Regions from separate parts of the Clostridium sp. LS3 genome, predicted to be linked through region 1. Evidence: predicted binding sites of a transcription regulator. Region 1 holds the regulator's gene; the other holds the start of a gene.

Region 1 (4,445 bases):
TAAATCTTTAATAGAGATATTATTAGCTAAGAGAGCAGCTATTATTGAACCTGTAGAAGTACCAGTAAACAAATCTATTTCATCTAAAAAGCCAGGATATTTATGACAAACTCTAGAGAGAATTTCAACGCTTAAAGCTCCTTTAATACCACCACCATCAAATGCAAGTATCTTAAAAGTTTTCAAAATAAATGCTCCTCATAAATTAATATATAATTAATTTATTCTAAATTATTTTTATTGCTAGTTATATTTATAAATAAAATTCTTTACTTAATAAATATATTTTGTAATTAAATTTTAGGATTATAAATATATATAAATTGTATAAAATTTTAGGTGAGGTGGATTTATGTTAGAGGCTAATTTAAGAGATATAAAAAAGAAAGGGAAAACTTTAAGGAATTTAGGAATGGTAACAGGTACTCTTAAAAGAAAGAATGGAGAAATATGTCTAATATCAATGATTGGGCATAAGCTAGAAACACATCTTTTAAGAAATGGCTTAAAATCAAAAATTCAATTGAATTTTGAAAACAATATAATAAATACAAGAATAGAGAGAGTTCAAAAAGATATAATATTTCATAATGTAATCAATATAGATTTAGTGGAATTATAGGAAATAGGAGAATAGATTAACATGTTTAATCTATTCTTCTATTTTTAGCTTTAAATTTTTGTTTAGTTATGTATAATAGCAATAAAGAGAAATTTACTTATAGAAAGAGTGATAATAAAATGAGAAATTTAAAGGAAATAGCCCTTTATATACATATACCTTTTTGCAAGCAAAAATGTTTTTACTGTGATTTTCCATCATATGCTTCAATAGATTATCTTAAGGAGGATTATGTAGAAGCATTGTGCAAAGAAATAAATGAAAAAGTAAAGGATTATAAAATAAAAAGTATATTTATAGGTGGAGGAACTCCATCATATTTAGAAACACATCAAATAGATAATTTACTAAAAACAATAAGTAACCTTAACTTAAATAAAGATATAGAGTTTACAATGGAGTGTAATCCAGGTACCTTAGATGAAGAAAAATTAAAAACTATGATAAATGGCGGAGTAAATAGAATAAGTATGGGGTTACAAGCTGTTCAAAATTCCTTATTAAAAGATATAGGAAGAATACATAGCTTTAAGCAGTTTGAAGAAAATTTCAACTTAGTTAGAAAAGTTGGGTTTAAGAATATAAATGTAGACTTGATGTTTGGATTACCAAACCAAAGTGTAGATGAATGGATAGAATCATTAGAAACTATAGCAAAATTACAACCAGAGCATATATCTGCATATAGCTTAATTGTAGAAGAAGGTACGCCATTTTATAAACTTTGGGAAAGGAATAAATTAATACTTCCATCAGAAGAAGAAGAAAGAAGTATGTATTCAATTACTAAGGAAATATTAAAAGAGTATGAATATAATCAATATGAAATATCAAATTATTCTAGAAGGGGATATGAATGTCTTCATAACAAGGTTTATTGGAAATGTGAAGAGTATTTAGGAGTTGGTTCAGCCTCAAGTTCACTTATAAGTGGAAAAAGGATAAAGAATATAGAAGATGTAAAATCTTATATAGAAAAGATTAATAAAGGAGAACCTATTGTCGAGGAAGAGTTTCAAAACTCACAAAAGGATGATATGGAAGAATATATGTTTATGGGACTAAGAATGATGGAGGGAACAAATATAATTAAATTTAAAGAAAAATTTGAAATAGATATTAACAGTATATATAAAGATGTTATAGATAAAAATATAAATAAAGGACTACTTACATTAGAAAATAATAAATTAAGGCTCACTGAAAAGGGAGTGGAGTTATCAAATGGTGTTATGAGTGATTTTATATTATAAAATGGTTTATATAGAAAAATTAAGAATGTAATAGAAAATTTAAGAAAAATAATAATAATTTAATATATTGAAATTATATTATTTAATTTATACTTTTATGAAATTGACAAAAAAGCTAATAAGGAATATATTGATATTGTAGTCATTAGCACTCAGTAATAATGAGTGCTAACAGATAGAGGTGATGTTATGGCTATTGATGAAAGAAAAATAAAAATACTTCAGGCTATCATTAATGACTATATCATGACAGGTGAACCTGTTGGTTCAAGAACAATAGCTAAGAAATATGATTTAGGAGTTGGGTCAGCTACAATAAGAAATGAAATGGCTGATCTAGAAGATATGGGGTATCTAGAACAACCACATACATCTGCAGGTAGAATACCTTCAAATAAGGGGTATAGATTATATGTAGATAAGCTAATGGAAACTGGAAGGTTAACTCGAGAAGAGGAACTGAAAATTAAGGAGTACATTATAAATTCAGCAATGTATGAGGTTGATAAGATAGTTAAGAAAGCTTGCTCATTGTTATCAGAGCTTACTAATTTAACTACAGTAGTGCAAACTCCATCTGTAAGAAGTAGTTATATAAAATCTATTCAATTACTTACTATTGACAGTCATAATTTGGTTTCAGTTATAGTAGCAGACAGTGGAGTTATTAAGAATCACAGAATAAGGGTAAATAATATGCCAAGGCCTGAAACTATTCAAATGATAAATGAAGTCTTAAATTTAAGGCTAAGAAATTTAACAATTGAAGAAATTAACTTAGAAGTAATAAACAATCTTAGAATGGAACTGAAGGGTTTTGATGAAGTTTTTAATGGGATACTGCCAGCTTTATATGAAACCTTGAAAGAGGCGAATAATACAGAAGTATTTGTTGAAGGTACGACCAATATATTTAACTATCCAGAATACAACAATATTGAGAAAGCAAAAGAAATCCTTTCTCTTATAAATGATAAGGATAGTTTAATAGATTTGATAGAGCCAGGTAATGATATTACCATTAGAATAGGAGAGGAAAATTATTTTCCAGAAGCTAAAGATTGCTCTATAATATCTGCTGAATACTCTTTAGATGGTAGACCAATAGGAAAAATAGGACTAATTGGACCAAAAAGAATAAATTATTCAAAGGTTATTGCCATTATGGGGCAAGTTATGAAAGAGTTAAATAAAAGCCTAAGAAATCAAATTATAGAATAAAAGAGATGAGGTGTTGTTGTGGAAGATAACAGAGAAGTGAGAGAAGATTTAAAAGATGAAGCATTTGAAACAGAAAAAAATGAAGATATAAATTCTACTGTTGAAGCAGAGACAGATGAATCTTCAGATGATATAGTTGAAGAAATCTTAGAAGAAAAAAATGATAAGGAAAATGAGCTAGATATTATGAGAAAATTAAAAGACGAAAATAAAAAACTAAGTAACGAGCTAGATGCTTTAAAAGAAAGATTGCTTAGAATATCAGCTGAGTATGAAAATTATAGAAAAAGAACAACTAAAGAAAAAGAAGGTATTTATACAGATGCTTGTACAGATGTATTAAAAGAAATGATACCAGTATTAGATAATTTAGAGAGAGCTATAGCAGTGGATGGAAACGTAGATGATTTAAAAAAGGGTATTGAAATGACTATAAAAGGATTTAAGAACTCTTTTGAAAAATTAGGTGTTGAAGAAATAGATTCAACTGGAGAGTTTGATCCAAATCTTCATCAAGCTGTTATGCATATAGAAGATGAAAATTTTGAAAAGAATTCTATAGCTGAAGTATTCCAAAAGGGATATAAAAGAGGCGACAAAGTAATTAGATACACAGTAGTAAAGGTAGCTAATTAATATTGATATAAACAAAATCTATAAATTGAAAGATATAGTTTTTAGGAGGAAATAAATTATGGGAAAAATAATAGGAATTGATTTAGGAACAACAAACTCATGTGTAGCTGTTATGGAAGGTGGAGAACCAGTAGTAATAAGCAACTCAGAAGGAGCAAGAACTACACCTTCAGTAGTTTCATTCCAAGCTAATGGAGAAAGATTAGTAGGTCAAGTAGCTAAAAGACAGGCAATTACAAATCCTGATAAGACAATAATATCAATTAAGAGACATATGGGAACAAACTATAAAGTAAATATAGATGGAAAAGATCATTCACCACAAGAAATATCAGCAATGGTACTTCAAAAAATTAAAGCTGATGCAGAAGCTTATTTAGGAGAGTCAGTAACTCAAGCTGTTATAACAGTTCCTGCATACTTTAATGATTCTGAAAGGCAAGCAACTAAAGATGCTGGTAAAATAGCAGGTTTAGAAGTTTTAAGAATAATAAATGAACCTACAGCTGCAGCTTTGGCATATGGTTTAGATAAAATGGATACTAACCAAAAGATATTTGTTTATGATTTAGGTGGTGGTACATTTGACGTATCTATCCTAGAATTAGGAGATGGAGTATTTGAGGTTTTATCAACAAACGGAGATACTAAGCTAGGTGGAGATGACTTCGACCAAAGAATTATGGATCACATAGCAGATACATTTAAGGCTG
Region 2 (4,445 bases), 1.3 Mb from region 1:
ATTGAAATATTAGACTTTAGTATGCTTAAAGAAACTAAAGACTGGATAAATCACTATTCAGGAACAGGAGATAAAATTAAGCTAGAAAGAAAATATAGTTTATCTGATAGAGCTAGATACTATATGCCAAAGGATGAGGTAAACTTTGCTTTAGAAAAATTAATGAGCAATTTAGAAGGTATAGAAATACCTATGACTATTATAAGTCAATTTATGCATGAACAATATAAAAAGGTTAGGGATGGAATATTAAATCCAACAGCAGAGGATTTATTAAAAGATAGAATAGGTGAATATATAGACGACTATTTATATGCTGTTGAAGAATAAGAAAAAGACTTTCTAATATAAATTATTTTTAATAAAGGACATGCACTTAGACATGTCCTTTATAATTACCAAAACAGTTTTCTGAATATTTAGAATAAAGCTAATTGGAATTAATTAACTGTTATAATAGTATTGGGGAATATTGGTTTAAATTTATTTATATAGGAGGATTTTGGTATGTTTCAATTTGAAACTCAGTTAAAAAAGCTTAAGCATGAGGTTTTGACAGAAGTAGCTAAGTTGGCTAAGGAAGGTAATCTAACAACAGAATCAATAGAAAAAATTCCTTATGAGATTATAAAAGGGGAAACAGCTATGTATAGATGCTGTGTATATAAGGAAAGAGCTATTGTTTTAGAGAGAGCAAAATTAGCAGCAGGGTATTTAGCTAATGGAGATAATATAGATGATGAATTTGTTGATATTAAAGAGGACGATCAAATAATATATGTTATTGAAGCTGCCTGTGATAGATGTCCTATAAATAAATATAGTGTTACAGATTCTTGTAGAAACTGTTTAGCTCACAAATGTAATGAAGCTTGTAATTTTAATGCGATAACTTACGTAGCTGGAAGAGCATATATAAATCAAGAAATTTGCAAGGAATGTGGAATGTGTAAAAAAGCATGCCCCTATAATGCTATTGCAGAAGTTATGAGACCATGTAAAAGAGTATGTCCTACGGGTGCTTTAGATATAGATCCAGATGATAGAAGAGCTATGATAAAAGAAGAAACATGTGTTAATTGTGGAAGCTGCATGAGTGCATGCCCCTTTGGTGCTATTTCAGATAAGAGCTTGATAGTTCCAATATCAAAGAGACTAGCAAGAGGTAGAAAGATGTATGCAGTAGTTGCTCCAGCTATAACAGGACAATTTGGGGCGAAAATATCATATGGACAAATTAAAAATGCAATTAAAAAGCTAGGATTTGTAGATATGATAGAAGCAGCTTGTGGAGCAGATGCAGTAACTGTACATGAAAGTAGTGAATTTATAGAAAGATTAGAAGAAGGTCAAAATTACATGACAAATTCCTGCTGTCCTGGTTTTCTAAGTTATGTGGAAAAAATGTTTCCTACAGAAGTAGAAAAGATATCAGGAACTGTATCACCGATGATTGCAACAGCAAGATTTATAAAGCATAATGATCCAGATGCAAAGGTTGTATTTATAGGGCCATGTACTGCTAAAAAAAGCGAAGCAGTTAGAGAGTCAGTAAAGGATGCTGTTGACTATGTTATAACTTTTGAAGAGCTTTTAGCCTTATTTAGTGCCTTTGATATAGAAGTTGAAAAGTGTGAAGATACTATAGTTGATGATGCATCAATATATGGAAGAGGATTTGGAGCTCATGGTGGGTTAACAGCTGCTATAGAAAATTATATAAGAAGTCAAGGATTAGAAGTTAACTTTAATCCTGTTAAAGTATCTGGCGGAATAGAAATAAAGAAAACTATGACTATGGCTAAAATAGGAAAACTGCAAGGAAACTTTATTGAAGGTATGATGTGCGAAGGAGGATGTATAAATGGTGCAGGAGCACTAGTTACTCCTTTTAAATCTAAAGGTATTTTTAATAAAATAAATGCACAAGCAACTAAAAAGTCAGTTATAGATAATGATAATCTTGATGAGTATAAGAATATAGACTTAGAAAGATAAATTAAATATAAAAATATAAATTAGTTAATATATACGAGGTTTTTATATGATAATAACATTTTACGTTATATGATATAAACCTCGTTATATTATATTTTAAAATATTATGTACTTATAAGATATATTACGAGAGTGGTAGCCATATTCTAACTAGTAAAGCTAAAATTCACAGATTTTAATATTCAGCATAAGATAGCATTAGTGTTTTTATTAGCCATTTTTTAATATATTTTCTTATATATTTTTTAATATAAGTGTAACAATGATAGATACAATTTATTGGATGTTTTTGAAGTATTATGTAAAAGAAACAAATTCAAATATAATCATTATTAAATAATATATGGACATATATGAAATTAAAAGAAAATAAGTAAAAGAGTGAGGAAATATAAAATAATTAATGAAAAGTGGTAATATTTATTATATACAGGGTAATAATATATGAAGTAGCGTTTGAAAAAATCAAAGCAAAACATTATTATAAAGTTATTAGCACTTGAATATGATGAGTGCTAATAAAGAGAATTATTATTAGAGGTATAAATAGGAGGGATTTTTTTATGAACATTAAACCACTAGCAGATAGAGTAGTAATAAAGAAGTTAGAAGCAGAAGAAACAACTAAGAGTGGAATAGTTTTAACAGGAACTGCAAAAGAAAGACCACAAGAAGCAGAAGTTGTAGCAGTCGGACCAGGAGCTATAGTAGATGGAAATAGAATAGCTATGGAAGTAAGAGTTGGAGATAAAGTACTTTATTCAAAATATGCAGGTACAGAAGTTAAAGTTGATGGAGAAGAATATACTATTTTAAAACAAGATGATATCTTGGCAATAGTTGAATAAGGGAGGAATTAATTATGGCAAAAATGATTAAGTTTAGTGAAGATGCAAGAAGATCAATGCAAATTGGTGTTGATACACTAGCAGATACAGTTAAGGTAACTTTAGGACCAAAGGGAAGAAACGTAGTTTTAGATAAAAAATTTGGATCACCACTTATTACTAACGATGGAGTTTCTATAGCAAGAGAAATAGAACTTGAAGATCCATATGAAAACATGGGAGCTCAACTAGTTAAGGAAGTAGCAACTAAAACTAATGATGTTGCAGGGGATGGTACTACAACAGCAACTCTTTTAGCACAAGCTATAATAAGAGAAGGTTTAAAAAATGTAACAGCAGGAGCAAATCCAATACTAATTAGAAATGGTATAAGAATGGCAGTAGATAAAGCTGTTGAAGAAATAAAAAATATTTCAAAGCCAGTTAATGGAAAAGAAGATATAGCTAGAGTTGCAGCGATATCAGCAGATGATAAAGAAGTAGGTAAGCTAATTTCTGACGCTATGGAAAAGGTAGGAAATGAAGGCGTTATAACTGTTGAAGAATCAAAATCAATGGGAACAGAATTAGATGTAGTTGAAGGTATGCAATTTGATAGAGGATATGTATCAGCATATATGGTAACTGATACTGAAAAAATGGAAGCTGTTTTAGATAATCCATTAATTCTTATAGCAGACAAAAAGGTTTCAAATATTCAAGAGTTACTTCCAATTTTAGAACAAATAGTTCAACAAGGCAGAAAGCTACTTATTATAGCTGAAGACGTTGAAGGTGATGCTATGACTACATTAGTAGTTAATAAATTAAGAGGAACTTTCACATGTGTAGCTGTAAAAGCACCAGGTTTTGGAGATAGAAGAAAAGAAATGCTTCAAGATATAGCTACTTTAACTGGAGGAACAGTTATATCAGAAGAACTTGGTATAGACATAAAAGAAGTAACTGTTGATATGCTTGGACAATGTGAAAGTATTAAAGTTACAAAAGAAACTACTACAATAGTTAATGGAAAAGGAAGTAGCGAAGCTATTAAAGAAAGAGTATCACAAATAAGAGCTCAAATTGAAGAAACAACTTCAGAATTTGATAAAGAAAAATTAACTGAAAGATTAGCAAAACTTGCAGGTGGAGTTGCAGTAATCAAAGTTGGAGCAGCAACAGAAACAGAATTAAAAGAAAAGAAATTAAGAATTGAAGATGCTTTAGCAGCAACAAAAGCAGCAGTTGAAGAAGGAATAGTACCAGGTGGTGGAGCTGCTTATGCAAATATAATTAATGAAGTAGCAAAGATAACTTCAGATGTACCAGATACGCAAGTTGGTATAAATATAATAGTAAGAGCTTTAGAAGAGCCAATGAGACAAATTGCAACTAATGCAGGAGTTGAAGGTTCAGTTATTATAGAAAATGTTAAAAATAAAGAAGTTGGAATGGGCTATGATGCATTACAAGGAAATTACACTAATATGATTAAAGCTGGTATAGTAGATCCAACTAAGGTTACAAGATCAGCTCTTCAAAATGCAGCATCAGTAGCATCAACATTCTTAACTACAGAAGCTGCAGTAGTTGACATTCCTCAAAAAGAAACTCCAA

What was found. The regulator HrcA, encoded in region 1, represses chaperone genes, less so after heat shock. The targets are predictions, from matches to a motif close to TGTTAGCACTCNNNNNNNNNGAGTGCTAACA.
Region 2: a site for HrcA is predicted at 2,489-2,519, ahead of groES (co-chaperone GroES). Genes of this name have one in related genera too.

The regions. Positions count from the first base shown of each region.
Region 1 covers NZ_CM143921.1:3,148,066-3,152,510, reverse strand. The annotation lists gene ACZJV1_RS14850 (patatin-like phospholipase family protein) at 1-186, opposite strand, end outside; gene ACZJV1_RS14845 (hypothetical protein) at 353-622, shown strand; gene hemW (radical SAM family heme chaperone HemW) at 742-1,875, shown strand; gene hrcA (heat-inducible transcriptional repressor HrcA) at 2,065-3,096, shown strand; gene grpE (nucleotide exchange factor GrpE) at 3,115-3,732, shown strand; gene dnaK (molecular chaperone DnaK) at 3,791-4,445, shown strand, end outside.
Region 2 covers NZ_CM143921.1:472,839-477,283, forward strand. The annotation lists gene ACZJV1_RS02380 (class II D-tagatose-bisphosphate aldolase non-catalytic subunit) at 1-330, shown strand, start outside; gene ACZJV1_RS02385 (4Fe-4S dicluster domain-containing protein) at 508-1,998, shown strand; gene groES (co-chaperone GroES) at 2,562-2,846, shown strand; gene groL (chaperonin GroEL) at 2,861-4,445, shown strand, end outside.